One region of the Marinagarivorans sp. genome, then DNA from elsewhere that is predicted to be linked to it. Evidence: predicted binding sites of a transcription regulator. Region 1 holds the regulator's gene; the other holds the start of a gene.
What was found. The regulator PhoB, encoded in region 1, activates phosphate uptake and scavenging genes when phosphate is short. The targets are predictions, from matches to a motif close to TGTCATAAANNTGTAACA.
Positions count from the first base shown of each region.

Region 2: the regulator PhoB is predicted to act here: its motif matches at 10,128-10,145, upstream of AC3A8L_RS04310 (phosphatase PAP2 family protein).

Region 1 is NZ_CEXWTU010000016.1:21,781-37,825, forward strand. Features, by position in the region: partial or broken gene AC3A8L_RS03660 (AAA family ATPase) at 1-2,226, shown strand, start outside; gene phoR (phosphate regulon sensor histidine kinase PhoR) at 2,587-3,903, opposite strand; gene phoB (phosphate regulon transcriptional regulator PhoB) at 3,964-4,662, opposite strand; gene ubiA (4-hydroxybenzoate octaprenyltransferase) at 4,809-5,729, opposite strand; gene AC3A8L_RS03680 (HU family DNA-binding protein) at 5,984-6,274, shown strand; gene AC3A8L_RS03685 (dicarboxylate/amino acid:cation symporter) at 6,267-7,556, shown strand; gene AC3A8L_RS03690 (putative bifunctional diguanylate cyclase/phosphodiesterase) at 7,573-9,861, opposite strand; gene AC3A8L_RS03695 (YggT family protein) at 10,219-10,794, opposite strand; gene proC (pyrroline-5-carboxylate reductase) at 10,835-11,644, opposite strand; gene AC3A8L_RS03705 (YggS family pyridoxal phosphate-dependent enzyme) at 11,715-12,386, opposite strand; gene AC3A8L_RS03710 (type IV pilus twitching motility protein PilT) at 12,791-13,825, shown strand; gene AC3A8L_RS03715 (PilT/PilU family type 4a pilus ATPase) at 13,912-15,054, shown strand; gene nosR (response regulator c-di-GMP phosphodiesterase, NosR family) at 15,328-16,045, shown strand, end outside.
Region 2 is NZ_CEXWTU010000020.1:20,916-36,960, forward strand. Features, by position in the region: gene AC3A8L_RS04255 (ATP-binding protein) at 1-1,766, shown strand, start outside; gene AC3A8L_RS04260 (Trp family transcriptional regulator) at 1,815-2,084, shown strand; gene AC3A8L_RS04265 (anthranilate synthase component I family protein) at 2,081-3,466, shown strand; gene AC3A8L_RS04270 (anthranilate synthase component II) at 3,466-4,122, shown strand; gene AC3A8L_RS04275 (flagellar export chaperone FliS) at 4,430-4,834, opposite strand; gene AC3A8L_RS04280 (DJ-1 family glyoxalase III) at 4,964-5,539, opposite strand; gene AC3A8L_RS04285 (YkgJ family cysteine cluster protein) at 5,574-5,849, shown strand; gene hda (DnaA regulatory inactivator Hda) at 5,846-6,562, opposite strand; gene AC3A8L_RS04295 (DUF2066 domain-containing protein) at 6,608-7,660, opposite strand; gene purM (phosphoribosylformylglycinamidine cyclo-ligase) at 7,914-8,966, shown strand; gene purN (phosphoribosylglycinamide formyltransferase) at 8,970-9,590, shown strand; gene AC3A8L_RS04310 (phosphatase PAP2 family protein) at 10,224-10,736, shown strand; gene AC3A8L_RS04315 (MJ1255/VC2487 family glycosyltransferase) at 10,738-11,823, shown strand; gene AC3A8L_RS04320 (pseudouridine synthase) at 11,958-12,725, opposite strand; gene smrA (DNA endonuclease SmrA) at 12,807-13,376, opposite strand; gene ppnN (nucleotide 5'-monophosphate nucleosidase PpnN) at 13,449-14,813, opposite strand; gene AC3A8L_RS04335 (efflux RND transporter permease subunit) at 14,861-16,045, opposite strand, start outside.

The DNA of each region.
Region 1 (16,045 bases):
TGCAATGTGGCTGCAGAATATTGTGTTGCTGAGCTTGCTAAAGATGAGCTCGCATTTGCATCAACACCTTATGCACAAAAATTGATTGAGCATTTACGTTCTGCAATTGATGTTGGGATCTGGGATAACTACCAAAGTAATTTAAAACATTTGTCGGCTGAGCCCGCAGCGGCTTATGCTTTAAGCCAAGCTTGGTTGAAAGCGTTAGTCGAGAGTAAAGCCTTACCGGATATAGCGGCCTATATTGATGAGGCTGCGGTTATTTTATGTACCGAAAAGTTGAATACCGGTGTTGCAGTGCCGCGACGAAATGTCTTGGTAGATCTTGATGTTAAGGTTAGCGGTTTACTGGGTAACCATAAAAAGCTTGAGCAGCAAACGTTAAAACTTTCTTTAAATGATTTCCTTAAAACACTACGTCATCATGTTGAGGTTTATGTCCCCAGCTATCACAATTATTTATCGCTGCGGGCACAGGTTATGCAACAAGAGCGAGATAAATTGCGATTAGAGGAATTCAAGCCTCGCCCATTAAGCTCTTTTGTAAGAAATCGGCTGATCAACGAATCCTATTTGCCAATTATTGGTGATAACTTAGCGAAGCAAATGGGTACGGTGGGTGATACCAAGCGCACCGACCTAATGGGTTTGCTGATGATGATCTCGCCGCCGGGTTACGGTAAAACGACCTTAATGGAATATGTGGCGAGTCGTTTGGGTCTGATTTTTATGAAAATCAATTGCCCCTCGCTTGGACATGATGTGATGTCCCTCGACCCTGAGCATGCGCCTAATGCCACTGCGCGACAGGAGTTGATTAAAATCAACTTGGGTCTGGAAATGGGTAATAACGTTATGCTTTATCTTGATGATATTCAGCATACGCATTCCGAATTCCTACAGAAATTCATTTCTTTATGTGATGGTACGCGTCGCGTTGAAGGTGTGTGGAAAGGTAAAACAAAAACGTATGATATGCGTGGTCGAAAATTCTGTGTTGTGATGGCCGGTAACCCTTACACCGAGTCCGGTGAGGCTTTTAAAGTACCGGATATGCTAGCCAACCGTGCAGATATTTATAACTTGGGTGATATTTTGGGTGGTATGGATCAGCAGTTTGCGATGAGCTATATCGAAAACAGCTTGACCTCTAACGCTGTTTTAGCCCCTTTGGCGCTGCGCTCTTTAGATGATGTTTACAAGCTTATAGCAAAGGCTGAAGGCGAAAATATTGCAGCGACTGATTTGAGCCATGCTTATAGTGGTGCTGAAATTGGTGAGATATGCGATGTGCTTAAAAAGATGTTTGTTGTCCGCGATGTCATCCTTAAAATTAATCAGCAATATATTGCTTCTGCCGCTCAAAATGATAAATATCGGGTTGAGCCTTCGTTCAAACTTCAAGGCAGTTATCGGAATATGAATAAAATGGCTGAGAAAATTTCAGCCGTGATGACGCATGAAGAGTTAATGGCGATGATTGATGATCATTATCAAGGTGAGTCACAGTTATTAACGAGTGGGTCTGAAGATAACTTACTTAAACTTGCGGAACTGCGCGGTAATATGACGCCAGAACAGGAGGCTCGCTGGGCGGCAATTAAGGTGGACTTCCTTAAGAATAAAGACTCCGATAGTGATGTGGATGGCGCGCAACGTATTGCGCTTAAAATTTCAGAAATTACCGAAGCTTTACAAAATGTAGGTTCTGTTTTCGCTCAAGAATCAACAGTAGTTGCGCCGTTAACGGCGATTGGTCAGCAGTTGCAAAGTTTGCAGGGGCAGCTATCCAATGAAGCGCTGCGAATAGAGTTGCAGGAATCGCCTCTTCAGGCGTTGAGTACGATTGCATCCGCGATTGAGCAGTCTGGGTTGAATGTGAGCGAGTCCGCGCAAAAAACTTCAAGCCAAGTGCCTGCATGGGTTGGGCCGTTAGAATCTATGGTGGCTAAGTTTGGTGCTTTGGATTCTGTTATTGGCGAGCAAGGGCTTAAAATCGACGTGGGCGCTTTGTCTAATGCTCAGGATCATCAGTTAACCCGCGTTGCTGATGTGCTCGAAAGCGCGGCGAATAAACTCACTGGGGCTGTTGAAAAATCGATTGATTTTGACATTACTATCGTTAAGCGGATTACGAAGCTATCGGCTGAATTACGGGCGTTCTCGGCGGGGAAACGTTCTGGTAAACAGAAGGAATCAGATGAGTTTGATGAATTGGGTGATTAGACCTAACGTTTTTCATTGTATTGACGTTACGTAAATATTGCTGCGCCCCATTAGCCAAACACCAAAGCCGCCGATTAAAATAATTAGGAAGCTTACTCGCCAAAAAAACCGAATGCCGTGAGCCATGGTAATCAGTGCAAAGAGGTTTAAACCAACGATGTTATTTAAAAGATGGCTGCTGTTACCGTGTAAAAATGGGCTGAAAATAATGCCGATTAAGCCATCTACACGGCGTGGGATAATACCGAATCGGTTAAGTTGCCCTTGAAATATCGCTGTATTAATGAGAAAAACAACACGTAATAGGGCGGTTAATAGAGCGATGATTTTTAGTTTTTTATTAACATAGAGAGAGTGTTGTTACGTGCTATGTTTTAGCGGTTTGTTCGCCGTACGTGCCGGCGGGAAATAACAAATAAATTCACTGCCGCGCCCAGGTGTACTCTTAATCGTGAGTTCAGCGTTATGCCGTATCAACGCGTGCTTCACGATGGCAAGGCCTAGACCAGTGCCACCAGAGTTGACTGATCGGCCGGGGTCTACACGGTAAAAACGCTCGGTTAAGCGGGGGATGTGCTTAGGGTCAATGCCATCGCCATTATCGCTAACAGTAATTGTGGTGCCGTTTGAGCCTTGCACAATATCAATGAGGATAATACCTTCGTTAGGGGTGTAGTTAATAGCGTTAAAGACTAGGTTGGATATGGCGCTTCGAAGCTCTTGTTCCCTGCCATAAATAAACGCTTCTTTTGCCCCATTGACGCTGATTAAATGCTTGCTGTCGGCACTGATCTGGCGTGCATCATCTGCGACTGTGTGGGCAAGTTGATTTATACATACGATGTCTTGTCCATGCTCTTTTTCATCGGTTTCAAGTCGGCTTAGTATAATGAGATCATTAATTAATGATGTCATTCTGACGGTTTGGCTTTGCATGTGTGCTATCGCCTTACGCCATACGGGTGGAATATTGCTGGCATCCTCAATGGTTTCTAAATAGCCGCGAAGAACGGTGAGAGGGGTGCGTAGCTCGTGAGAAACATTAGCCACGAAGTCCTTGCGTATTTTTTCTAGTTTACTGAGTCGTGAGATGTCACGAATGACGATTAAGCGTTCATTTTGCCCGAACTTGTGAACTAAAAACTCTATTTCCATGGCATTTTTCTGGGCTAATGTATGGTCTAGAGGCTCACTGAAATCTTCTTTTTCGTAATAGCGAATAAATTTTGGGAATCGGATTAGGTTGGTGATTTTCTGCCCTAAGTCGATCTGTTGGAAGTTGAATAGTTCACCGGCAGCGCGATTCCACCATTCAATATTACCTCTGTTATCGACAAGAATAACGCCATCATTTAATGCGGTCGTCATTTCTTGTACTCGGTGTACAACGGCTTCTAAGCGTAGCTTTTCTTTTTCGTGGCGGTTGTGCATCAATTGAACGTCGTCGGCTATGTCTGCCCATGCGCCTTGTAGCTCCTCGCTTGGCGGCTCGTGACGACGGGCCTGATTAACCCAAGCCTCTAGCTGGTAAAGTCGTGAAAACTGCCAAGCGATATAGCCGAAGCTAAACACCAGCAGTGCGATGATGGTGTATCCCGTCAAAAAACCCGTCAGTGCAAAGACGCAAAGCCAAACGCAAAACCACCGGAATTCGGTTTTTAAACCTCTACGTAACATAGGTACCTGTCATTCTATTGTTGTTTTAGGTGTTCTTTTAGGTGTTGTTCTGGGTGTTTTTTAGGCGGATATTTTAGGCGAAAAGCGATAACCCGAACCGCGTACAGTTTGAATAAAACGATCGTGGCCTTCGAGGGCGAGTGCTTTACGCAATCGACGAATGTGGACATCAACGGTACGTTCTTCGACGTAAACGTTGCCCCCCCAAACATGGTCGAGCAGCTGGTTGCGGGTATAAACACGCTCTTGGTGAGTTAAGAAAAATTCGAGTAAGCGGTACTCTGTTGGCCCCATTTGTACGGGAGTTTCGCTAATGGTTACGCGGTGGCTGGACGGATCTAAGCGGAGGCGGTCGACCACTATGGGGTCTCCGGTCGCTAATGTGTCCGTACGGCGTAAAACGGCCTTTAGGCGCGCAACGAGCTCTCTTGGGGAGAATGGCTTGGTGATGTAATCATCGGCGCCAGCTTCTAAACCTTGGATTTTGTTATCTTCCTCGCCTTTAGCGGTCAGCATAATTATGGGGATTTCGGCTGTGAGCTGATCTCTTTTGAGACGGCGAGCTAACTCCATACCACTGGTGCCCGGCATCATCCAGTCCAAAATAATTAGATCAGGTTTTTGATCCACAATAATGGCATGTGCGCTTTGGGCCTCGCCGGCTTCAAGGCAGTTATATTCTGCCATCTCCAAAGCCACGCGTAACATATCGCGAATGGGGGCTTCGTCGTCAACGATTAAAATCGTTTTTGATACCATTTAAACCACCTATAACTGCTGTTTGGTTTCCAATTAAGGTGAGCATTAAATAAATTTTTTGTTACTGTTTTATGACAGCGTCTTGTTTAGAGCTGAGTAAATACTTTGGTGCGGCCGTACTACCGGCTGGCTTGTACTGTATTTTCTTAGCTTGGAGCGACGCTGTAGCTTAAGACAATGCCCATAAAAATCAGCATCCCGACCCAATTGTTATTCAAGAATGCTTCAAAGCATCGCTTGGGTTTGCGTGTACGAATGAGGAACTGCTGGTAGCCAAAAAGCCCTGCAGTGCCCATTAAACTTAGATAGTAGGGCCATTGCAGCTTAAAACTATTGCCTACAGTTAGTAGTATGATCAAGGTAAAACCTTGAAGGATAGCAGTGATCAAGCGGTCGTTTTCGGCAAATAAGATAGCGGTAGATTTTACGCCAATCTTCAGGTCATCCTCACGGTCAACCATGGCATAAAAGGTGTCGTAAATAATTGTCCAAACGACCACTGCCATATAGAGCGTCCACATGGATTTTGGCAAATTCTCTGTGATGGCTGCAAATGCCATAGGAATCGCCCAGGCAAAAGCGGCACCGAGTACTACCTGAGGTAAATACGTATGCCGCTTCATATAAGGGTAGATTGTCGTGAGGGCTACAGCGCCTAAAGCCGTTACTAGGGTCATCATATTTGTCATCAATACAAGGCAAAAAGCGACGAACAGTAAGGCGCCAAACAGATACAGTGCAAAGCGTGGTGAAAGTTGACCCGTCGCAAGGGGGCGGTCTTTGGTGCGCTGTACGTGACCATCAATGGCCTTATCGGCATAGTCGTTGATTACGCAGCCAGCTGAGCGCATTACAATGGCGCCAAGTACAAAAATAAACAGAACAGGCCAGCGTGGAACCCCTTCAGAGGCAATCCAAAGTGCCCACAGCGTTGGCCAAAGCACCAAGTAGATGCCGATTGGGCGATCCAGGCGCATTAACTTTATGCTAGCACTTAACGCGGGGTGGGTTAGTAAGGGCGAAACTTTGACGCGCGCAGCGGCTAGGGCGATATGAGTTTTTATCATGTGTAAGCGCGTCTTTATCATGGTGCTTTGCTTAGGAAAAAGGCAATTATAGCCCGCAACAGTTCGCGAATGCTAAAGCCATCGCACATCCTAACGCATTTGAGCGAATTCTTGGGGCAGAATCACGCTACTTCAGCGCAGAAGGTGGGTTGATAGGGCGCCAGTCAATGGCCTTGAACTTGCTAATAGTCGTGCAGGCCATTAGCCTGTAGGCCAGATTTCCTATTGATTCCCCGTAAAGAGGATATTTACCTATGCTTAAAACCGAACTAGTGGCTCTGGTTGCTGAAAACGTAGGCCTCACTCAGCGTCAAGCTGATGAGTGCGTTGCCAGTTTTGTTGAGCAGGTTACTAATGCTTTGGCGAGAGGGGAGAAGGTGAGTTTAGTGGGCTTTGGCAGCTTTGCGATTAAGCATACGGCTAAGCGCGCTGGGCGCAATCCTCAAACTGGGGAGGCGATCACTATTGCGGCTCGTAATACGCCGGGTTTTAAGGCTGGTAGTGGGCTTAAGTTGGCGATAAATGGAGCAACAGACAATGTTTAAACTACAACTGCATTGGCAAATATTGATCGCAATTGCTTGCGCACTATTGGTGGGATTGCCGTTATCGGTAGGGGCTGAGGTTTTTGGTATTTCGCTTTATGCCGTTTTTGACTTTGTCGGCACGCTGTTCTTGCGTGGCTTAAAAATGGTGATTGTACCGTTAGTTTTGTCTTCAATTATTTGCGGTGTTTACGGTTTGGGCTCCGGAGATAATGTAGGGCGCTTGAGCGGGAAGACGCTCAGCTTTTACATGTTGTCTAGCGTATTGGCAATTTTTATTGGTCTGGCTTTCGTGAATATTTCGCAGCCTGGTATTGTGGATGGAGAGCCCGCCCGCGAGCAGTTAAACCTAAGTTCACCGGAAGAACTCGACGGTGCTTTGGATAAAGTGAGCGGAAAAAGTACGAATGATATTGCGGGTGTGTTTTTGAGGATGTTACCCACTAATATTGTTGATGCGGCTGGTGACAGCAACCAATTGTTAGCTGTGATTGTTTTTGGTGTTTTATTCGGTTTATTTATGAATAAAGCCAGTGTGAAGGGGCGTGAAACCCTGGCTAATTTTTGGCAGGGCGTCTTTGACACCATGATGCATATCACCTTGTTTATTATGAAATTTGCTCCCATCGGTGTTTTTGGCCTTGTTGCTAAAACGGCAATGGCGACAGGCTTACAAAGCTTCGTTCCTTTGGCTGTTTTCTTCTTAACGGTTATTTTGGCACTGGCTTTCCATATGTTTATTACTATGGCTTTTTTATTAAAGGCTATGGGGGGCGTAAATCCTATTCTGCATTATCGAGCCATGTTCCCTGCGATGTTGACGGCGTTTTCAACGGCCAGCTCGTCGGCAACACTGCCGGTCACCATGGATTGCTTGCAAAAAAACGCGGGCGTCTCGAACAAGACAACATCGTTCGTTATTCCCTTGGGGGCAACCGTTAATATGGATGGTACCGCATTGTATGAATGTGTTGCGGCCATGTTTATTGCGCAAGCTTACGGCTTGGATTTGTCTATTGCGCAGCAGTTTATGGTGGTGTTAGTGGCGCTGCTAACATCCGTTGGTGTTGCGGGTATTCCCTCTGCCAGTTTGGTGGCAATTGCTATTATCCTAGGGGCAATAGGTTTGCCGTTAGAAGGCATTGGTTTACTGCTTGTTACTGATCGTGTTTTGGATATGTTACGAACTGCGGTTAACGTTTTTAGTGATAGCTGCTGTGCGGTTATTATAGCGAAATCGGAAGGCGAGACGGGCATACTGGAGCCCACGAGTAGCTCCTAGCTGTTAAGAGCTATTACTAGCGGGTGTGTTCTGCTTTATTGGGCTGTGATATACCGACAGTGTCGATCAGTAGTTTTTCAATGACGTCGGCAGGTTGCGGGCGGGCTAGATAATAGCCTTGCCCGTGAGAACAGCTTAATGCAATAAGTGCATCGAGTTGATTTTGAGTTTCGATGCCTTCTGCAATAATATCGAGCCCTAAGTTATTACCTAACTCAATAATGAATTTAACGATTGAGCGGTAGTAATTATTCTTATCGAAGTTATCAATAAAAGAGCGATCTATCTTTAGGCTGTCAACGGGTAAATTGTTCAAATAGCCTAAGTTTGAGTAGCCAGTGCCAAAATCATCTACTGCAACCTTAATCCCTTTTTTACGTAATAACTCCAGTTGTTCTGTTGCGTGAGATTGTTCTGCTAAGAACAGTCCTTCGGTAATTTCTAACTCTAAATTGGCTGGGTCCAGCTCTGTACTTTTCAGTACGTCGGTAATCATTGTGGTTAAAGTATCACCGCGAAAATGGACTGTCGATAAATTACTGGCCAATACCAGTTTACAATAACCCATTTGATGCCATTTATGGACTTGTGTCGCGGCTGTTTTCAATACAAATTTGTCCAGTAAATAAATGAGCCCGCTTTGTTCTGCAATAGGGATAAAATCGGCCGGTGATATCCACTGTTCTGTGCGTTGGTTTTTCCAGCGTACTAACGCTTCTACGCCTGTCATTTCGGAAGTTTGAATGTTGTACTGTGGTTGATAGTTAACACTTAGTTCATGTTTGTTATTTAGTGCTCGGCGCAGGTCTTGTTCTATTTCTTTGCGGGCTTGAATCTCATTGGCCAACGCTGTTTCGAAAAGTGTAAAAGAACCTCGGCCTAAATTTTTCTGATGATATAGCGCAATATCTGCGTGCTGAATCAGTTCTTGCTCGCTGCTGCCGTGTTCAGGGTAGAGCGCAATACCAGCGCTAGCACTGATTGGGATAATGTTATCTTCGATAATAACCGGTTCTTTAAAACCGGAGTAGATGCGCTTAATGATGGCGTGCGCGCTGGTTAAGTCGGTGACGTCGGGAAGTACAATGGCAAACTCATCGCCACCTAATCGGCTGGCAAAATCATCGCTGCGCAATGTTTTCTTGAGACGTTCGGCCGACTCTTTAATGAGCCGGTCTCCAATTTGATGTCCTAGGCTATCGTTAACATCTTTAAAGTGGTCTAAGTCCAGAAGCACAATGGCAAAGGCTGTCTTTTTTTGCAGTAAGTTATGTAATTTCAAATTAAGCATATTACGGTTAGATAGGCCGGTTAGAGGGTCGTGCTCGGCTAAGTAACGTATATCTTTTTCGGCTTGCTTGCGCTGGCTAACATCCAGCACAACCATCATGTAGGAGTGTTCACCATCTTTATTCTCGATATGTTTACTGCGCGCAATGTACAGCGTTTTTTCGGGGTGATTATCCATGGTCGCTTCAACGTAAAGAGGGTGCTTGCCCCGCAATAGTCGGTCATGTGATTCATTGTGGCTGAGTAATTTATCGTTTTGATAGATCTGTAGCGCTTTAAGCGCGCGGTTATCGCGTAGGGCGGATTCGTCTTTACAGTCTAAGGCATTCAGTAATGCGTGATTGTGGAAGAGAGTATTACCCGAATTAGTTATTTGCCAAATACCTACTGGGGCGACTTGAGTCAGTGCAGCGTAGCGTTTTTCGCTATCACTGAGTTGTTGTTCGCGGTGCTTTAAGTCGCTAATGTCGATGCAATAGCTCACTACCGCATTACTACTTGTTCTGTGTTTTGATACTCGTAACCAGCGACCATCAGGGTAGTGTTCGTCTACGTGCTCCCCTGAGCCGGCTCTTTGCGCTAATAAGCGCTGCTCAACCCATTGCTCAATATTTTCTTGTCGGGTGAACTGTGCCGCAGTTGTGCGGATTAGGTCTTCATAGTTGACGTCTGTGGAATGCTGTTCAAAGGCTGCTTGGTGAATATTGCGGTAAGCTTGGTTGCTATCAACTAACTTCTCGTTGTGATCGTAAATGGATAGGGCATAGGGTGTGGCGGCTATGGCCTCGCGGTATAGACCTAACAGCCGCTGTGCTTTTTTAAGGCGCTGATATAAGGCATACAGTACGGCGCTTAAGCAAAGTGACGCACACAGGCAGAGTAGGGTCAGTGGTGCGCTGAGTGGTGGTTGTGTCGCGCTATTCAAAACCAGCAATAATATGCCTAAGGGTGCCGCTGCTGCGAGCACGCATAAAACGATCTTGAATAAGCGAGATTCAAAGGCTAAAAACGTCAATAAATATCTCCGCCAATATTAACTTGTTGCATTTGATGCAATGCTGGGCAGAGGAGGTGACGGAATCTTTTGCTTTTAAAAATAGTGCTTATGTGTACAGCTTTCCTCACATTACTCTCCTGATCTACTCAAGATCTATCGTCATATATTGAGTATAGGCACGGTATTGCAGGGAGCTGACACGAATTGGCTATGTTGAAGCAAAAAAGTATAAGAGGTCGTTTATTAATATCGTTGGTCTTTATCGCAGCGGTAATGAGCGGCGGGACGTATGTTGTTCTGTTTTTTGGGGAGGGAATCAATAGGTGGTTTCAAACAGCCAAAAAATACGAAGGGTATTTTCGGCTGTTTGAATGGTTATAACGGAATGCCGTAGTTATGTGCAACCCCCATAACTAGCATTCGAAGAATGTAAATCCCCATGGCTACAGCCATAAATGAAAAGTCGAATCCACCCATCGGCGGGATCAGTTTACGCACTGGAATACAGATGGGCTCTATGATTTGCCGCATCAGTAAAAGGGCAAAATTACTGCTGTGGGGGGCAATAAAGCTGGCGATGGCAACAATAAACATGCTAACCATATAGATGCCTAAAATAAGCATCATTAAAGCCAGTAAGGCCCATATAAATATAACGCCCCCGTATAAGCTAACCGAGCCATTAGCGACTAACTGCAATAAACAAATAAAAACGAATTGTGCAATAAATGCTAGCGCAAGCGCGGCAATATCAAAACCGCCGATGCCCGGGATTACTTTTCGCAGCGGCTTCAGCAGTGGGTTAGTGGCCTTTACAATCAGTTGCGACAACGGGTTATAAAAGTCGGCCCTGACGACCTGAAGTAAAAACCGCAGGAGGATAGCGCCAACATAGAGCGTAGCTACGGTATTGATAATAAAGATGGCGATTTGTACGAACGTGCCCTGCATAAGAAGCCCTTAAAGCGATACGCGTTGAAAGAATAGTGTATTAATAAAGCTCTTCGGCCATTGTTTTTGAGCGCTCAGCACAAGCGGTCATGGCTTTGTTTACGGTACTGCGCAGCCCACTGTGCTCAAAGCTTAAGATGGCTTGCTCGGTTGTGCCACCAGGCGAGGTAACTTTTTTGCGTAGTGTTTCGAGGTTGTCATCGCTCTGCTCTGCTAGCAGTGCAGCGCCTTTTGCAGTTTGAATGGCCAGCGTTTGTGCGGTGCTGCGGTCTAAGCCTTGGTCTACGGCTGCCTGCGTCATGGCTTCCAGGAATAGGAAGAAGTAGGCTGGCCCGCTTCCCGATACTGCAGTAATGGTATGCATCAGATCTTCATTATCTACCCATATGGCTTTGCCTGTGGCTTCTAATATGGCTTGGGCAGCTTGTTTCTGCAATGTATTGGTATTGGCGTTCGCATATAGGCCGCAGGCGCCTTGGCTAATCAGGGAGGGGGTGTTTGGCATGCACCTAATAATGGCTGCGCTAGAGCCTAACCATTTCTCTAAAGCCTTACAGGTGATGCCGGCGGCCACTGAAATGATGAGTTTGCCCTGAATGTAGGGGGCGATCTCTTCGCAGACACCAAACATCATTTGCGGTTTGACAGCCAAAATAATAATACGGCAGGCTTCTACGGCCGCGACGTTATTATCGGTTGTATTCACGCCAAAATTGCTAGCAAGGCTTGTGCGCTTGTCTTCGCTTCGTGCGGTTGCCCAAATGGATTCTTTACTTGAGCCGGATCTGATCAAGCCGCCAATAATACTTTGTGCCATGTTACCGGCACCGATAAAACAGATATTGCTCATAGTCTTCACATTCTCGCTATGGTTAAAGGTGTTGGATGCTAAGCACCTGCCAACCTAAAAATAACTCAATTTAATGGTTAGGGGCCGCTTGTCGGGGGCCAAACAATGCAGTGCCAATGCGCACTATCGTGCTACCCGCGGCAATGGCTTCTTCCATATCGGCAGACATACCCATGGATAATGTCTCCAGGCCGTGCTGTTTCGCGAGTTTTTGCATGGCTTCAAATGCCGCTTTGGGCGCCGCTTTACTCGGTATTGCCATTAATCCTCGCAGCTCCAAATTAGGTAGAGACTGTATTGCTGAAATTAAGTGGGGTAGCTCAGCAGGGCAAATACCCGATTTGCTATCTTCGTTGTCAATGTTCACCTGAATGCACACCTGCAGCGGTTGTAGGTGTGCCGGACGTTGAAGGCTTAAACGTTGGGCGATTTTTACTCGGTCTATACTGTGCACCCAATGGCAACGCTCGGCAAGTACGCGTGTTTTATTAGATTGAATTGGGCCAATGAAGTGCCAAATGATACCGAGGTTACTAAGCGCTGTCGCTTTTTGTTCCAATTCTTGCACATAATTTTCACCAAAATGGCGAAGCCCAGCGCTATAAGCCTCCTCTAATGCTGAAATGGGTTGTACCTTCGACACCGCCAATAAGAGGATGTCGTCGGGAGTTCGTTGGCACTTCTGCGCCGCTTGGGTAATCAGCTGGTTGATTTGCGCTAGGTTGTGTGAAATGTTCGTCATATATTGGCTGTTTAGTCTCTCTCGAGTGGAGTACACTCGACGTTTTAGGTGACGTAGGTCTACCTGCAGGGCATGTGACCATACGCTTTCAGTGCCGGCTTGTATTCTGGCCCGATAGATTTATATAAAGATGTCACCAAAAATAGTGGTGACACAAGGTAGTTTATCAAGTGGCTTAGCTAAGCCCCACGTCAACGATTGTCGTGGTTTAAGACATAACAATAACGTAAAGATACAGGTCAGTTTATTTGTTTAAGCCATTCGTCTAGGCTTAAGGGGCGAGGCAATAATAGTTTGTCCAATTAGGCAAGTATTATTGGATAAAGTATTTTTTCCTCGGCCCTAATGTGTCGGTCTGCAAAAAATTGATTTGAACGAGATAAAGAACAGCAAAGGTTTTCACTATGGATATTACTGAACTGTTGGCTTTTTCGGCCAAACAGGGGGCTTCTGACTTACACTTATCGGCAGGTTTACCGCCAATGATTCGTGTTGATGGCGATGTACGTCGAATTAACTTGCCACCCATGGATCATAAGTCGGTGCATGCTCTAATTTATGAAATTATGAACGATAAGCAGCGCAAAGACTTCGAAGAATTCCTAGAGACCGATTTCTCCTTTGAGGTGCCCGGTGTAGCGCGCTTTCGTGTTAACGCCTTTAATCATAACCGCGGTGCTGGTGCGGTATTCCGTACTATTCCATCCAAAGTACTCACAATGGAAGAGTTGGGAATGGGGCAGGTATTTCGCGATGTCTGTTCGGTGCCGCGTGGGCTTGTATTGGTCACCGGCCCTACGGGTTCGGGTAAATCGACTACCCTGGCGGCTATGGTCGATTTTATCAACGAAAGTAAGTATGAGCACATTCTTACCATCGAAGATCCTATCGAATTTGTGCACGAATCCAAAAAATGTTTGGTTAACCAGCGTGAAGTACACCGCGATACCCATGGCTTTGCTGAAGCGTTGCGCTCGGCGCTGCGGGAAGATCCCGATATTATCCTTGTCGGCGAGATGCGCGATTTAGAAACGATCCGTCTTGCCCTCACGGCCGCGGAAACGGGCCACTTAGTTTTTGGTACTTTGCACACCACCTCAGCGGCAAAAACCATTGACCGAATTGTGGATGTGTTCCCTGCGAATGAAAAATCCATGGTTCGTTCTATGTTGTCGGAGTCTTTGCAGGCTGTGGTCTCGCAAACACTGATGAAGCGTGTGGGTGGTGGTCGTATTGCCGCACACGAAATTATGCGAGGTACGCCGGCTATTCGTAACCTTATTCGCGAAGATAAAGTCGCGCAGATGTATTCTTCGATTCAAACCGGTGCTGCCGTAGGTATGCAAACGATGGATCAATGTCTGGCCGATCTCGTTGAACGACGTATTATTAGCCGTGATGTTGCTCGCGAAAAAGCCAAAATGCCCGAAAATTTCTAAGGTCGGCCGGCACTGAGTGTCGGCTTATTGCTATACGCAGCCGCGTGAGCACCTGTGACGAATAACGAATAGTTAAGAGAGCTACGATGGAAATTGATCGACTCCTCCGTTTAATGGTGGAAAAGCAAGCATCTGATTTATTTATTACTGCTGGCGTGCCACCCTCCATGAAAGTGAACGGTAAAATAACGCCAGTCACGACTACGCCTTTATCACCGGAAAAATCGCGTGAAACCGTGCTTAGTACTATGAATGAAAAGCAGCGCGAAGAATTTGTTGATAAAAAAGAGCTGAACTTCGCGATTAGTGCGCGCGGTGTGGGTCGCTTTCGGGTTAGCGCTTTTTATCAGCGCAACCTGGCGGGCATGGTTTTGCGTCGTATCGAAACCCAGATCCCGAAAGTTGATGATTTAGGCTTACCTGAAATCATCAAAGACCTCGCGATGACAAAGCGGGGCTTAATCATCTTTGTGGGTGCAACGGGTACCGGTAAGTCAACGTCGCTAGCGGCGATGATTGGTCATCGTAATCGCAATTCGAAAGGGCATATCATCTCGATCGAAGACCCTATCGAATTTGTTCATCAGCATCAGGGGTGTGTGATTACTCAGCGCGAAGTAGGCATCGATACTGAATCTTTTGATATTGCTCTGAAGAACACACTGCGACAAGCGCCTGATGTTATCTTGATTGGTGAGGTCCGCACACGTGAGACGATGGAAAATGCCATCGCCTTCGCTGAAACTGGCCATCTCTGCCTGTGTACTTTGCACGCTAACAACGCTAACCAAGCACTGGACCGCATCATTCATTTTTTCCCTGCAGACCGCCATACGCAGTTGTGGATGGATCTATCATTGAACCTAAAAGCGATTATTGCTCAGCAGTTAATTCCAACACCTGACGGCAATAGCCGACGAGCCTGCTTAGAGGTTATGCTGAATACCCCGTTGGCTGCCGATACTATTCGCAAGGGTGAAGTGCATGAGCTGAAAGAGTTGATGAAAAAATCAACCGAGCTGGGCATGCAGACCTTTGACCAAGCTTTATATGATTTATACGATGCTGGTGAAATCACTTACGAAGACGCTTTGGCCCATGCCGACTCCGCGAACGACTTGCGCCTGCTGATCAAGTTGGGTTCCGAGTCCGATGCTGAGTATCTATCGAATGCAGCTGATGAGCTTTCTATTGAGGAAGACGAAACAAATCGTATGCGCCGCTTCTAAGGGGCAGTTTCCTTAGTCGCTGGCTTTTATGCCATCGAGCTAATGTTCCTTAAAGTGATAAAAACCGGCGAATGCCGGTTTTTTTTCGCCTGTAGTTTTCTATCTTTGTTTCCTTAGCTTCTCTCTTGCCTGGCTTTATCGAACGCAGAGGCAAAATGTTATTAAAATCTCGACTTCAATAGACGAACCTCCTAACTGCTGGGTTACGGAATTAAGCCAATTCAGTGGATATGTACTATTACTTATATATACGAAAACAATGGTGTAACAGGCTTGAAAAACGAAGAAGACAATAGTCCGAGCGTGGCTTCAGAGCCCACGGTCCTGTTTGTGGATGATGAAGGCCCCGTGCTTAAGGCTATGACTCGGTTTTCACGTGGCCGAAACTGGAATGTTTTAACGGCGCTGAGTGGCGAGGAGGGCTTAGCTATTCTCGCGAGCCAGAACGTCAATGTCGTGGTGTCTGATATGCGCATGCCAGGCATGACTGGGGATGTCTTTCTAGCCAAGATCAAACAGCAATACCCAGAGGTTATCCGAATTCTATTAACGGGTCATGCGGATGTACAAGCATTAGAAAACGCGATTAACCAAGCTGGTATTTATAACTACATCAACAAACCTTGGGATGACCGCTTGTTAGGTGAGGTGATTCAGGGGGCATTACGTTTTCAGGAGTCTGAGCGCGAACGTAAACGCTTAGAGGAATTGACGCGCAAGCAAAATCATCAGCTAGGACGGTTAGCGTTAAGTTTAGATAAAACGGTCAAAGAGCGCACGATTGAAATTGAGCAAGCATTAACTTTGCTGCAAATGACCCACGAGCGATCAAAGAAAAGTTTCCATGATGCGCTTAGCGTGGTGACCCAATTGTTGGATTGGAATGAAGGGCGCGCGAATAATCATTGTCGCTTTGTGGCTGAGTTGGCGCAGAAAACGGCGATAGCGATGAAGTTGAGTACAGACGATATAGAGCTGACTCAAACCGTAG
Region 2 (16,045 bases), on a different contig from region 1:
TCGAAAACGAAGGACCGCTGCTCTGGTTATATACCATTGTATTTTTCTCAATGACAGCCAACGCATTCGCCCCGTACAAGCAATTTTTAACGGTCTACCAGCTGCTAGGACTTGTACCTGGGACATTTTGTTTGCTTTTCACTGGCGAGATGACCGGCGTTATTTATGCCGTCGTGGTGACATTCTTCATTTGGCTACTGCATCATCAATGTGAACAAACAGCCGACACTTATTGGGAACGCTTAGAATCAGGCGCTTCACTCGAACGTAAAACCGAATCACTCGAGGAAGAAAAGCGCGACACTCGTGCCACCGCGCAGCTGCATAGAGACTACATGCTACTCCTAAAAAAAGAGCTGGAAGAACTCCTAAACACTAAGCGCTCACGGCGCACAGAAGATAACACTACGCCAAATACTGCCCAAGACAACCCCGAACAAAACACCATCATTAGAACTGTAAACGCCAGACGCCCTCGACTGCATCAGCTTCACGCTAACGTGAGTGATTTTTATCAAATTCTGACAAAAGATATCGACTTCAACGCCTCCATATTTAACCCCAAGGCTCTATTGCAGTACATCATTACGCAGTACAGCCACGACGCCAGCCAAAAAAACATTGATATTGAACTCGTCTTTTCGCCGAACCTTCCGCACTTAGTACTTGGCGACACTCAGCGCCTCGGGCAAATAATCCAAAGTATGATGAACGCCATCGTCATCCAGCTGGATGAGGGCGCGTTATTTATCGATGTGGAATACATACAAGAAAGAGGGAAAGCCGGCGAGCTAAGCATTGCCGCCAACCACCAACCCAATAGCCAGCGCACACTTTTTAATGCGCAACAGGCCACTGGCATTCAGCTTAATTTAGAGCTCGCACTCGCGATAGGTCTAGCTGAAGCGCAAGAAGGCAGCCTTGATGTCACCTCTAATAATCAAGGGACACAACTACGCTACCGCTCTGCCTTCGCCGACAAAGCGAAGGAGACCATTCGAGAAAGCGTAATCCCGGCCCTTAAAGGCAAGCGTATTCTGCTTGTGCACGAAAACCCGCGCGTTTTAGATTCCAAACGACAAGAGCTCGGCCGGCTTGGACTAACAGTATCAACAGAAACACTGTTTAAACGCGGCTTATCTACCTTACGATCCGCCATCGGCAACAACACGCCTTTTTCCGCTATTGTCTTCCATAGCCATGCCGATCCCAAAGCAAGCGCCGACTTCAGCCGTGCTTTACTGGCCGAGAATGACTGCAAGCTTATCCCTCAAATTATAATGGGTTCCAAGAGCGCTCGACAACTCGAAGATTTTTCCGACATCATCGCCAGCCCCTATGTTCACTGGATAAACAAACCCGCCGTTATCGATGATTTTAAATTATGCTTTTGGGAGCTGTTTAATCAGGATGAACAGCGCGTATCTTTAGAGCAAGAATCCACGGCCATTATTGCTACAGAAATCCCAGAATCACTGATCGATCAACTGACGCAAGAAGGGCTGTCTTGCCAAGCTTTCTCCTCAATGAAACTTTTCCTTAGTGGCACAGAAAAAAACAACTTCCAGCATGTTGTCTTCATGGGTTCCGAGAATCGTGATAACAATGACTACAGCAAGCTCAGGGAATCCTGCCCCATTATTAACATTGTCGCTAGCGATAGCCCCGAGCAAGCTCAACAACATTTAGAGCACGGCGCAGACCACTTTGTATCAGAACAAACTATTAATACTCAGCTTGCCACACTGATAAAAGCGCTCACCTAATAATTGAACGCTTGACTTAACTCACCCCGTGCAATAACGTACTAGCACATGAGTACAGCAAAAGAACATCAAGCACTGCAAGCCAATCTTATTGAGCATCTCATCTCTGCACGGACTAACGCACAGATGTCAGAGATGCTCGAGGCCCTGCTCACCCCCGGTGAGCTGCAAAATATTGCAACCCGCTTAGAAATCGCACAACTACTAAGATCAGGTATGACGCAGCGTGATATCGCCAAACAACTCGGCGTTGGCATAGCCACCGTTACTCGAGGCTCTCGCGAGCTAAAAGCCGGAAAATTTAAGGTCCAGTCATGATTCAATCCCACGCCATCCCACGAAAACCTCATTACATCAGCGTTGAGGGTGTCGACGATTTTTTTACCCTTTTCAAGAAAATTGAAAAGCATTATTCAACCTGCTTTTTTCTTGAGTCACTCGGTGAAGATAGCCACATTTCGCGCTATTCAGTCATTGGCTTCGCGCCAAAAAAACTTATTTGGGCTCAAGGAAAAACACTGACAATCGAGAATAGTGACGGCACACAAGAACACCACGATAGTGATAACCCGTATTATCTGTTACGTGAATTAATCCCGCAAAATATCTTAGCGCGTAAATACTCAGGCGGGCTTACAGGCTACATTGGTTACGACGCCATGAATTACTTTGAGCCTTCACTTAGCGTTCAAGCTAGCGAACTCTTCGAAGCGTTTAAGTTTGGCTTGTATGAAGACGGCCTAACACTCGATAAAATGACGGGAGAAGTTTCCTATTTTTATTACACCGACAATCGCCTAGAAGAAATAAAACAACTTATTAATAGTCAGTACCCTGGTGATGGCGCACTAAAAATAACCCCACTGGGCGATACAATGACACGGCAAGATCACGCCGACGCCGTTGCAAAAGTCAAACACGACATCATCGAAGGAAAAATTTTTCAGTGTGAGGTAGGCTTTAAAACGCGTTTTGAAATTGCTGGCGATACCATCAACATCTACCAAGCACTGCGCGAATCTAACCCCTCGCCACAAATGTATTATTTAAAATTTGATGATCAAAAAGTGATTGGCGCAAGCCCAGAGCTGTTATTCCGTTTACGCCAAGGGGAAATGGAAACCTACCCTTTAGCGGGAACCACCAAGCGCGGCGCCAATGCAGACGAAGACCGAGAGCTGGCGAAAACGTTATTAAACGACCCCAAAGAAATCGCCGAACATAATATGTTAGTCGACTTACACCGTAACGATATCGGTCGCGTTGCAAAATTTGGCACCGTCAAAGTCCGCAATCTTATGGACATAAAACGCTTCAGCCACGTACAGCATATTTCGAGTGAGATTGTGGGCATTATGGCCGAACAGCACGACATGTTCTCCGCCCTTGCTAGCAACTTTCCTGCAGGTACGCTCACGGGGGCACCCAAAATTGAGGCCATGAAAATCATCGACACCCTAGAGAGCGAAGGTCGCGGCCCTTATGGCGGCGCTGTAGGCCACTTCGGCTTTAATGGCGACTGCACCTTTGCCATACCCATTCGAACTGTTTTTAGTAAGGGCGAGAAAGCTTACGTGCAAACGTGCGGTGGTAATGTCTACGATTCTAATGCGGCCGATGAATACCAAGAAATACAGCGGAAATTTGCCGGTACTAATAACGTATTAAAAATGTTTATGTCAGTAGACGAGGATAAATAATGAAAGTTTTGATTATTGATAACTTCGATTCGTTTACTTACAACCTCTACCAATACATTGGTGAGATTCTGAGCGAAGAACAACACAAAAACACGATTGAGCACTTTTCAATACAGGTAAAGCGCAACAATGAGCTCACCACTGAACAAATAAAAGCGTTCGCACCAGACCGTATTATTATTTCACCAGGGCCAGGTTCACCGGATGACCCGAAGTATTTTGGTATCTGCGCAGAAGTCATAAAAACACTCGGGCAAACCACGCCGTTACTAGGAGTGTGCTTGGGAATGCAAGGCATCGCCCATGTCTTTGGCGGGGATGTTATTAAAGCCCCACTGCCCATGCACGGAAAAACTAGCGCAATCACACACACTGAATCAGGTATATTTTTAAACACACCCAACTACATTGAAATAATGCGTTATCACTCCTTAATGGCAAAGCCCAATAGTTTACCGCCGTGTTTAAAGGTTACAGCCATTGTAGGTAAACACTCGCTAGAAGACTTAAACACCTGCCTAACAAGCGAAAACCCCGTAGAGATCATGGCAATTCAACATGACACCTACCCCATCTATGGCATTCAGTATCATCCTGAATCCTTTGCAACAGAGGGCGGGAAAGAACTAATCCGAAATTTTTTATTGCTCACCTAGTACATACGCGAGTCAGCATTAGGGACGAGGCAATAATAGTTTATCCAATTAGGCGAAGAGGGCCTGCAGGGAAGCAGGTTATTAGAATAACGCAGGGAGCAGTTATCGAAGCGACTTTCTTATCGAGGCGCTTAAAGCGTCGCATGCCGGGGCCTATATGGACATAGGTCATTAGGATAACGCATGGAGCAGTTATCGAGGCATGTAACGCCTTGAGCAACGAAGATAAGGAGGTCGAGATCAGGCATTAGTGGATGAAATATTGTCTCCTCGCCCCTTAACTCATCAATTCCGCCGACTCGCGCGCCTAAGTCCCGCTGGCTAAATCCGGCACACGTAAATCCATGTTATCCCAACCGCTTTTCACTTCAGATATCAGACGCCGTGTTTCAGTAACAGCTTCCAATAACTGACTTTGATCATCTGCCGTCACGCTTAACCGTTCAATCATATATTCATACAAAGACGCTAAGTTCTGAGCAACAGCGCCACCGAGCTCAAAGTCTAAACTTTGACGCAAGCCATTAATAATCGCCTTTAATTTAGCATTCAATATATCTCGATTTTCTTCATTGCCGGCGTGTATTGCCATAATTAATCCACTAGCGCGTTCGATAGCGCCATCCATAAGCAACGAAATAACTTGATGCGACGTCAGTTGCTCCGCTTGTTCCTGCATTACTAACGCAGCCTTAGTTTGTGCGACAGCCATAAAACATCTCCTGATGTATTGTTATCAACAGTGGCAAAAAATTGCCGTTTTTGTATTGTAGATAACCATAATGCGAGGAACATGCCACGTTCATTAAGCAGGCTGATTGAACACTTATAAGACAACTCGTTAGCGGATTGTAGCAAGCCGTGAAAAACACATATCCCGAGCAATTTCATCCGCTTGCACTTCACCTAGAAGTAAAGAAACCAACGTCAAAGCAAAATCCATGGCTGTGCCTGGCCCTTGGCCTGTCACAAGCTTATTACATATTGATACCGGCTCATTCATTGCGTGGACATTATACTGTTCGAGCACACCCCTAAAAGCGGGATGACCGGTGGCAGATACACCCGAGATGAAACCATTGGCGGCAAGCACAACTGCGGGGGCGGCACATATTGCCGCCAACCAACGCTGTGAAGCGATTTGATCCGCAATAATATCGCGCAGAGGGAGAGAGTCAGCCAGATGCTGTGCGCCAGGCATTCCGCCCGGTATAACAACCATATCCCAGACTTTATTTTGACAATATTCAATATGGCAATCCGCCTCAATCTCGACACCACGCGACGCTATCACCTTGCGATGAGTCATGACTGATGCAACCGACACATTAATTTCTGCACGCCGTAAAATATCAACAATAATAACAGCTTCCATTTCTTCACTGCCGTCGGCGATTGGAACAAGCACTTTTAACATACAATACCCTCATCACTTAAAACTGGGACTAGCTATGGAATGTCGAGCGCACTGCGGCGCCTGCTGTATTGAACCTTCGATTAATCGCGCATATTTTGGCATGCCTAACGGCAAACGTGCGGGTGAAATTTGCACGCATCTTGATTTAGAACACAACGGCTGCAAAATTTGGGGGACCATAGATTACCCCGACGTATGCAAAGGGTTTAAAGCAGAAATTGATATTTGCGGCGCATCGAGAGAGGAGGCCATTGAAAATATTCGAATATTGGAAATTTCAACAATGGCGGAACCGCCAGAGAAAATCTAACGCTCTAAAACGTCTTTGACAAATCGGATGCTTAACTTTTTTTGCATCTGCAAGCTGGCTGAATCTAACTGATCTAAAATGCCAAATAAATCCTTCATTCTTCGCGGCGCACGCTTAAGAATATAATTGGCAACATCTTTATTCATTTGCATGCCGCGAGCCTTAGCACGCATTTGCAAGGCTTTAGCCTTGTCTTCATCGCTCAGGCCTGCCACGCGATAAATAACACTACCCAACACCCTTGATGCCAAATCAGGTAACCCAAATGCGATGCTCGCCGGGTTCGCGTGTGAGGCCATCAACAAGCGATGACCATTATCCTTAAGGCGGTTATACAAATGAAAGAAGGCCAGCTCCCATTCTTTATTACCCGCAATTAGCTCAATATCATCAACACAAACCAGCGGTGATGACTCTAAATTTGCACAAACTTCAGCGGGGTTTAAATCTAGCGCATCACGCAGCGGTAAATACGCAATAGGCAGCTGGCTGTGATGCGAGCAAGCCTGCACAAGATGCGTTAAACCGCAGCCACTACGCCCCCAAACAACAAGGCTTAAATCGCCCCGCCCCACACAAAACTGCTGCAAAACTTGATTCACCAGATGATTTTCTGATGACACCCAATAATTAGCAAAGGTTGCGTCATCTTGCAGCTGAATACTTAAGCTCAGCTGCTGAGGAGGTTGTGATTTACCGCTTTTAGAGCGCATCGCGACACACCCCAAAAACAATAAACGAAGAAATAAGCATTGAAATTAACGCCCCAACCATTGAAATTGTGCAGGTCTATCTGGCGCGCCCAGCATCGATTGCGACAATAAATCTTCTGGGGGGTTTAATAAGCGTATTTTTCGATCCAGAGCCAACGCATCACTTAGCTGTTCCCAAGAAGCCGATAACAAAATATGCAGCACCAGCTGATCTTCCCGAACTGCAACTAAAGCCACTTGCCGTATTAACGGCTGCTTCAACAGGTAACTCAAAACTTCCTCATAATGCCGATAATTATCAACACCACTTAACACCATCACCTGTAGCTGCTCACCTTCATCCGTTGCACTTTGCACAGCATAGCGCTCAGCTAAAAACGCGACCAATGGGTCTACGCCTACAGAACCCAACTCACTATACACAAACGTACTGTAATCATAACTCCTGCGCTCGTCGGCATGATGAAACTGCCAAGTGGCAAACCACTCCTCGGAGCTTGTTTGGCTATATCTAGCACTGAGAACAGTATTAACGTCATAGCGTGACGATGCCGCAAGAATGGCTTCATCATCCTGAGTCCATAACTGCTCTGCCGACAAAAGTATTTGGTCATCCAAATCCCACAAGGGTAACAGCACGGGCAAACCGCGAGTATTCGCTCGCGCAACCAACGCTTTGACGAGCGGATGCTCAGGGTCGGTAATGATTTGGCGCCCGCCTTCAGGGGTATCTTCTATCGCCCAAATAAGTGCCTGCGGCCGATTCATGGGCCACACACCCCGCCCACTCTCTTTTAAAAGTTGGCGGACCTTACCGGGATCAAAATCAGCCTTTAAAAGAAGTGTGATCCCCTGCTCTAGCATTTTTTGATTTGGCTGAATATAGCGAAACTGCTGCACGTAACTCCCAGCATTCGCCTGCGCCTTCAATCCAAGCTCGGTTGCAGGGGCATCGAGGCTTCCCGAAACTTTAATAAGCACATTGGCCATCGCTTGCACCAACGCCGCTTTTCGGTCTGCGATGCTTTGGCTCGCAACCGGTACCTGCGCTGAAAAATACTCTGTACCCGCCCACGATGGCGCGGTAAGAATAAACATTAGTACACCCAAGATTAGTTGCCGCACTCGGTCGCACTCCGTATCTGTAGAAAGGGGCCGCGATTGTAACAAACCTCCGCTTCGGCATATAGCGGCAGTACACAGCTAATACGCCAACCTTATAACCCAGGGCATTGATAATTCATGCTAAAACGGTTTTTCAGCCGGTAAGGCGTGCGGGCCTCGGGCCATTGCTGGTAGAATGCCACGCTTTGCCCGCTGGGCCTCATTCGCAGTTATAGAACCGGAAAACATGAGCCAAGACAAAACACAACTTAGTTATAAAGATGCTGGTGTCGATATCGACGCTGGTGAAGCCCTCGTTGAACGTATTAAGTCGGTTGCTAAGCGCACTCGACGCCCCGAAGTCCTTGCGGGACTTGGCGGTTTTGGCGCTCTTTTCGAACTTCCCACTGGCTATAAAGAGCCCGTACTGGTATCCGGCACCGATGGCGTAGGCACAAAGCTTCGCCTAGCCATGCAATTAAACAAACACGACACCATAGGGATTGACCTTGTCGCTATGTGCGTTAACGATTTGATTGTCGGTGGCGCCGAGCCGCTATTCTTTTTAGATTACTATGCGACTGGCAAACTCAATGTCGATATGGCGGCCAGCGTTGTTAGCGGCATAGGAACCGGTTGTGAATTATCAGGCTGTGCGCTGACCGGCGGTGAAACCGCGGAAATGCCAGGCATGTACGAAGGCGACGATTACGACCTTGCCGGATTTTGTGTAGGCATTGTCGAAAAATCAGAAATTTTAGACGGCAGCAAAGTAAAAGCCGGCGATACCTTAATAGGCATTGCCGCGAGCGGCCCCCACTCAAACGGTTACTCTCTCATTCGCAAGATTCTAGAGGTAGCAAACGCCGATTTATCGCAACCCTTGGGCGACAGCACCCTAGGCGATGCGTTAATGGCACCTACACGCATCTATGTTAAGCCTTTACTTAAATTGCTTAAGCAACAGCCCATCAGCGCATTGGCTCACATCACAGGCGGCGGCTTGCTGGAAAACATTCCCCGCGTATTGCCAAGCAATACCAAGGCCGCTATCGACGCCAACAGCTGGCAACTTCCAGAAGTCTTCCAGTGGCTGCAAAGTAACGGCAATGTCGCTAGCTTAGAAATGTATCGCACATTTAACTGTGGCATTGGCATGGTCGTCGCTGTACCGAGCGACGCTGCGCAAGCCACTCTAGAGCAGCTTGCCAGCGACGGCGAAACGGCCTTTGTTATTGGCAGTATCGAAGCCAGCGATCAAGAAACACCGCATGTTGAAATGCAAAACGTTCAAGGTTAAGGCATGCGTATTGTTGTATTGATTTCCGGCAGCGGAAGCAACCTGCAAGCGATTATTGATGGCTCCAACGATGGTCGAATTAACGGCAACGTTGTTGCCGTTATTAGTAATCGGCCTGATGTTAAAGGCTTAGAGCGCGCACATAACCACGGTATAGAAGCCATCACGCTAGACCACCGAAACTTCGACACCCGAGAAGCCTTCGACCTAGCACTGGCACAACGCATCGACCAGTTTGAGCCAGAGCTGGTGATTCTTGCCGGGTTTATGCGCATTCTAACGCCAGCGTTTACAGGCCGTTATTTGGGTCGAATGCTAAATATCCACCCCTCGCTTCTACCTAAATATCCGGGCTTGCACACCCATAAACGCGCACTCGAAGCTGGCGATAAAGAGCACGGTGTTACCGTACACTTTGTCACGGCCGAGCTAGATGGCGGCCCTGCTGTAGCGCAAGCTCGTGTTCCTGTCCTTAATAACGACACAGAAAGCAGCCTAGCCGAACGCATACTAGTGCAAGAGCATCGCATCTACCCCCTAGTCGCCGGTTGGTTTTGCGAAGGCCGCCTTACACTGCAGGGTAATACGGCACTGTTGGACAGCACCCCAATAACTACTTTCTAACCTACCGCTATAGCGCGCCAATTTAAAGGTGCGCTCATTTCCCTCCAAATATCCTTTTGTGCGAGATCTCCTACAAGAACTAGTGGTTAACACGACTTTAACCGCACCCGTAATTTCGACATAATGATCCCACAAGGACGGAACGGCATGAAGCCACAGGATTTAGGACAACAACTCAGGGAAACGCTCAGGTAGAGCAACCGCATTGGAGCGGTAGGATTATAGGATTAACTACAGGATGTAGTATCACAGGAGTGATTGGAATAACGGATGCCGAGCAAGATGCTCGCAATAATGAGTTGAAGCAGGATAGCTAGCCAGGTATTGGCGGGATCAATAGTTACACGGACGATAGACAAGGAACACCGGCCGGAAGCCGAAATGGATAGAAATCCCAACAGGAAGGGGAAATTATAAAAGCCTGCTTAACGCAATGTTAAGCAGGCTTTTTTATGCCTGCGTTTTTTCAAAAAATAATTCCGCCTCGCAATAATATTTTGACGCAAAAACACACAGCTTTGCGCCAATGTATCGTCTTGTCACACAACAGCCATAAATCGTGCATCTCACTGCAACAATTCTCACATAATCTAAATGGCATAACGACAATCTGATAAAAAGAGAGAGCCAAGCATGCGCCTGCTTAAAAACATTCACGATCTCGACGTGCAAACATTCAGCTGGTGTTTACGCCGCAAGCATCGTCAACTTGCGGTATGGCTAAGCCGCGGAATTTCCTACACAGCCAACGGTCCATTTTATGCCTTGGCCGGTTTGAGTTTTATGCTGGCAGAACATTGGGATTTGGTGAAGTTACTGACTATTGGCTTTGTTTTAGAACGCACCCTTTACTTTATTTTCAAAAAATCATTTAAACGCAACCGCCCTCCCGAAGCCATTCCTGGCTATACAAGCGTTATTAAACCTTCCGACAAGTTTAGCTTTCCTTCCGGCCATACTTCAGCTGCATTTTTAGTTGCGGTTGCTGTTAGTTCAGCATTCCCTTTCATGGCTTGGATTCTATTTCCCTGGGCTATTTTGGTCGGCGTTGCGCGCGTCATGCTAGGCGTGCACTTTCCTACAGACACACTTGCTGGCGCAACACTCGGCAGTTCGCTGTGTCTTTTACTCATTAGCGGGATATAACATGATGAAAATTCTTTATGGCGTACAAGCAACGGGTAATGGCCATATTACACGAGCAAGAGCTCTAGCCACCGAATTCAACAAAGCCGGCATAAAAGTTGACTATTTGTTTTCGGGCCGAGCACGCGAAAACTTTTTTGACATGGAAGTATTTGGCAATTGGAAATGCCGTAAAGGCCTAACGTTTGTTCATCAATCCGGAAAGCTCAATATTGCCAAGACAATCAAGCAAAATAGCTTAGAGACTTTATTGAAAGATATTAATCAGCTCGACTTATCTTCTTATGATTTTGTCCTAACCGATTTTGAACCCATCACCGCATGGGCAGCTAAGAAACAGAAAAAAACCTGCATAGGCGTAGGTCATCAATATGCATTTTTTAACGCTGTACCTCGTCGTGGCGACAATATCGTTTCACGTAACATCATGAAATATTTTGCACCCGCGGATATTCGTCTTGGGCTCCACTGGCATCACTTTGGCGGCCCTATCCTGCCTCCTATTGCCGAGGTGCACGAAACTCAATTTCCCGTTGACCCTAAGAAAATTGTTGTTTATTTGGGGTTTGAATCTCACGAAGATATTCTCCAGCTGCTAGAGCCATTTAAAGATCACTTATTTGTTATTTATGGTCCCTATGCGCGCTATCAAAGCTATGGCCACATACAACTTAAGCCATTATCTCGCGAAGGTTTTCAAACTGATCTTTCAACCGCAAATGGTGTAATTTGTAATGCCGGCTTCGAACTTGCCAGCGAGGCCATTCAGCTAGGAAAAAAACTTTTAGTAAAGCCCCTACACGGGCAAATGGAGCAACTGTCTAATGCGCGAGCACTAGAAGAACTCCAACTCGGCATGACCATGGAAACTCTCGACACTAAAACCGTAAAGCAATGGCTCAACAGCTTTGTAGCTAAGCGCGTTATATACCCTAACGTAGCAAAAGCTATTGTTCATTGGCTTCAGCACTCCAACCGAAAAGACACACAAATTTTAGCAAACACACTATGGGAAAATGTCGACCTACCACCCCTGCATTCAGAAACCCCCTACCCTCAAATACAAACGCAAACGCAAACGGCCTAAAAATTGCGAAATTTAGGGGCGAGACAATAAATAGCTTATCCAATTAGACGAAGAGGGCCTGCAGGGACGCAGGCTATTAGACACTGTATCCGCAAAGGGATATACGTTATCAAAGCCATCAATTAAGCCACTAATTATTCCAAAAAACCCAACCAGTCAAAGCGGTCCAACACAGTCAAAAACGGCCCCTCTGGGTTGGCCTGAACGATCAATTTATCGCCTGTAACTGGGTGAGCAAAAGTGAGCCTGTAGGCATGAAGTAATAATCGCGCAGCCGAAAAGTGGTTGGCAAAATAATGGTTATATTTTGATTTACCGTATTTGGGGCAGCCTATTATTGGGTGAGATAAATGCTTAAAATGCCGACGAATCTGATGTTTACGGCCCGTCATTAAACGAGCCTTAACGAATGAAAATCGACTATTCGGGTATTTATCGATTTCGGCTGCAATTTCTATGGTGGCCAACCGCTCAAAATCCGTAGTGGCTTCTTGAGCCGGTTTATCGGCGGCTGGTTTACCGCGCTTACTTTTGAAGTCGACTACTGGCTTTAAGGGATGATCTATTCGGCCATGCTCAGGACAATAACCTCGGCAAATCAATAAATATTCCTTAACCGCACTGTTTTCTTCCATCTGAAGCTTTATTGCTGCAGCCATTGCCGATGTCTTTGCAAAGACAATAACACCCGATGTAGGCTTATCTAAGCGATGCACAGGGTAAACATAACACCCAATCTGATCACGCAGTAACTGCAATAAAAAAAGGGTTTCGTGCTTATCTATATTGCTCTTGTGAACGAGCAAGCCTTCTGGCTTGTACACAGCAACAAGCGATTCATCCTCATACAATATATTGAGTATTGGAGGGCCCACAGGCTCACAAAAATTGGAGTCAGACACGCAATCACCTAGGCTTTCGAATAAAATTATTTAAAGTGGGGTACACCGTACTGGAAAAGTTTAGATTAAAAGCAGAACGACCTAGCGCTTTTGATGCTTTTCGCGATTATTGAGTTTGTTGGCATCGCTTTTTTTAAGCAACACATAGGTTGCACCATAACTGCCATGCCGTTTTTGCGCGCTATGAAATGCCAGCACCTCATCCATTTGGGGCAACCAATAAGCCACGCAACTTTTAAGCAAAGCTGGCTGATCGCGCCCCTCGCCTTTACCGTGTGTAATTAAGGCTGTGCGTACATCATGCGCAACACAATCTTTAACGAACTGATAAACCAATTTTCGGGCTACATCCATCGTTAATTTATGTAAGTCTAGGCGCGCATCTATTTTATATTTCCCTAAGCGCACATTGCGATAAACACCGTGCTGCACACCCGGGCGCACAAAGCTAATTTCGGATAAAGGTTCGACCATTTCAATGGGCTCGCCAGACAGCGGGTCTTCAGGCGCCGCAGCTTCAAGTTGCGCTGTTTCACGCCGCTCTTTTAATGTGGTTGCATCAACGGTTGTTTTTTGCAGCACAACGCGGGGCTCAGTTTTAATGGGCGTAACATCATCACCTAATAAATCTAAAAATGAGTTATCGCCCATACATCATTACCACAACAAAAAAACAATCATTAAAAGGTGGCGATTAAGCTAATCGCCCCTAAACATGGAAACTTAACGTACTATTTTGTAACAAGGAATATATTCTTGCGTAGGAATTTTCATCCGTTTTTGCGCAACAAACGCTTTAAGCAAGGCATCCAACGGCTCAATAATGCTGTTTTCACCGGATATATGATAAGGCCCTTTTTCGGCTACGGCCTTAATGCCGTCGGCTTTCACATTGCCATCGACAATACCCGAAAAGGCTTTGCGCAAATTAGCCGCCAATTTATGTACGGGCTGATCCTTGCTGAGGTTTAATGCCGCCATCGAGTCATGCGTAGGTTTAAAGGGGCGCTGAAAATCTTCATCGATGGTCAGTAGCCAATTAAAATAATAGGCATCTTGGTTTTCACGGCGATAAGCTTGCGCGGCCTCTAGGCCATCTCGCTGAGCACGCGCCACCGCTTTAGGGTCATCAATAATGATTTCATATAGCGCTTGCGCTTCTTTACCCAGGATTTTGGCGACGAAATCATCGATTTGCTCAAAATATCCAGCCGCCTCTTTAGGGCCAGTAAATATAAGTGGAAATGGAATGTGCTTGTTTTTGGGATTCAACAAAATACCCAAGATGTACAGAATTTCTTCGGCCGTACCGGCACCACCAGGAAAAACCACAATACCATGCCCGGTGCGAACGAACGCCTCTAGACGTTTTTCGATATCCGGCATGATGATTAAGCTATTTACAATCGGATTGGGCGATTCGGCGGCAATAATACCTGGCTCAGTAATGCCAATATAGCGGCCGGCTTGCCGCTGCTTAGCGTGCGCGATCGCAGCGCCCTTCATTGGGCCCTTCATCGCTCCGGGGCCACAACCGGTACAAATATCAAGGCCGCGAAGGCCCATTTCATAACCGACTTTTTTCGTGTATTGGTACTCTATTTCACCAATAGAATGACCGCCCCAGCACACCACAAGGTTGCCACGCTCGTTACCTTTAAAGGCACCCGCATTACGTAAAATATGGAACACGGCATTGGTAATGTCCTCTTGCTTTTCCATATCTAGTGCACAATTCGCATTCAGCTCATTGTTGATATAGACCAAATCTCGCAATGCGGCGAAAACATGCTCTTTAATACCCTCAATCATTTTCCCGTCGACAAACGCGTTATTCGGGGCATTAGCAATTTCGAGTTTAATGCCGCGCTCTTGCTGTATAAGCGAAACGGCAAAGTCTTTATGCGCATCCAACACCTCTTGGGTGTTGTCCATTTCGCTGCCGGTATTGAGCACAGCTAAAGCACAGCGTCTAAAGGTGTCGTACATTTGAGTGCTAGAAGTTTTAGCTAACCGAGCTACTTCCCACTGAGAAAGCACATCAAGGGTTGCTCCAGGCGTAATTCGGGTTGTTATTTTTTTCATCATCAATCCTCTTGTTTTCCTTAAGTTTAGCCTTCAATAGCCCGGTAGCGCTAATTCGTTTTAAAGGGGCGCGTTAAAATAATCAGCTGCGGCAAAATGAATAAGGCACCGGATAACGCGGCCAGCATCGCCAATCCCGTTAACAAACCAAAGTAAATCGTGGGAATGAACTGCGACAAAACCATAATAGAAAAACCAAAAATGATGATGACCGAGGTGTAATACATCGCCCGGCCAATAGAACGGTGCGCACGGTGCATAGCTTGTATGTAATCACCATCAACCGCCAACTCTGTTTTAAAACGATGAATGTAATGAATTGTGTCATCCACCCCTATTCCTACGGTAATAGCGGCAATCGTAATTGTCATCATATCCAGCGGGATGCCGAACAAGCCCATACTGCCAAGAATGGCGCTAGCCGCCAACATATTGGGCAGTAAAGCCACAATGGCTAACAAAACACTGCGAAATAGCATTACAAACATCAGACCAATACCTAAAAATACGGCGCCTAAGGTGACGATTTGCGAGCTAAATAAGCTTTGAAGCATATTGTTATAAAGAATGAGCAGACCACTAAAGCGCACATTTTCAATATTTACACCATCCATGCCCGCCAAGTGCCCACGGATACGTTCGACAAGCTCAGCACGCTGCAAGCCAGGGTAAGTATCGATAATACGCATTGTAATACGCGCCTGATCAGACTCTTTATCTAAGTAAGGCAGCACAAGCACTTGATCAATCTCAGGCGTAAGCGATTGCGCCATAACCGCTAGTTCGAAGTTATTGAGCGAACCATTGAGGTCTTTGCCCACTTCGTACAATGTTGCTAACGACTGTACCTTGCCAACCTCAGGTAAAGAATCCAAATATTGAGTAATGCGATCAACCAACTGCAAGCCTGCTACCGTCATCCATACACTGCTTTTCTTTTGCTCGCCCTGCTCACTAAAAGGGTCTGCTTCTGCAAAAGGATCCTCTTCTGTCTCTGACGTTGGAGCCTCAAAAGGATCCTGCTCATCAAAGGCATCGGCTTCCGCGAAAGGGTCATCTTCGTCCGTAAACTCTACAGGCACGGACTCGGGCGTTAACAATGCTGTTGCCGCTTCTGGCTGTAAAATGATATCGAGAGAGGTAGTACCACCCAACTTTTGATCGATCAAAGATAAGCCTTGGTGTATTTCGGTTTCTTCATGGAAGTAATCAACAAAGCGGTTTTCGACCTGCAG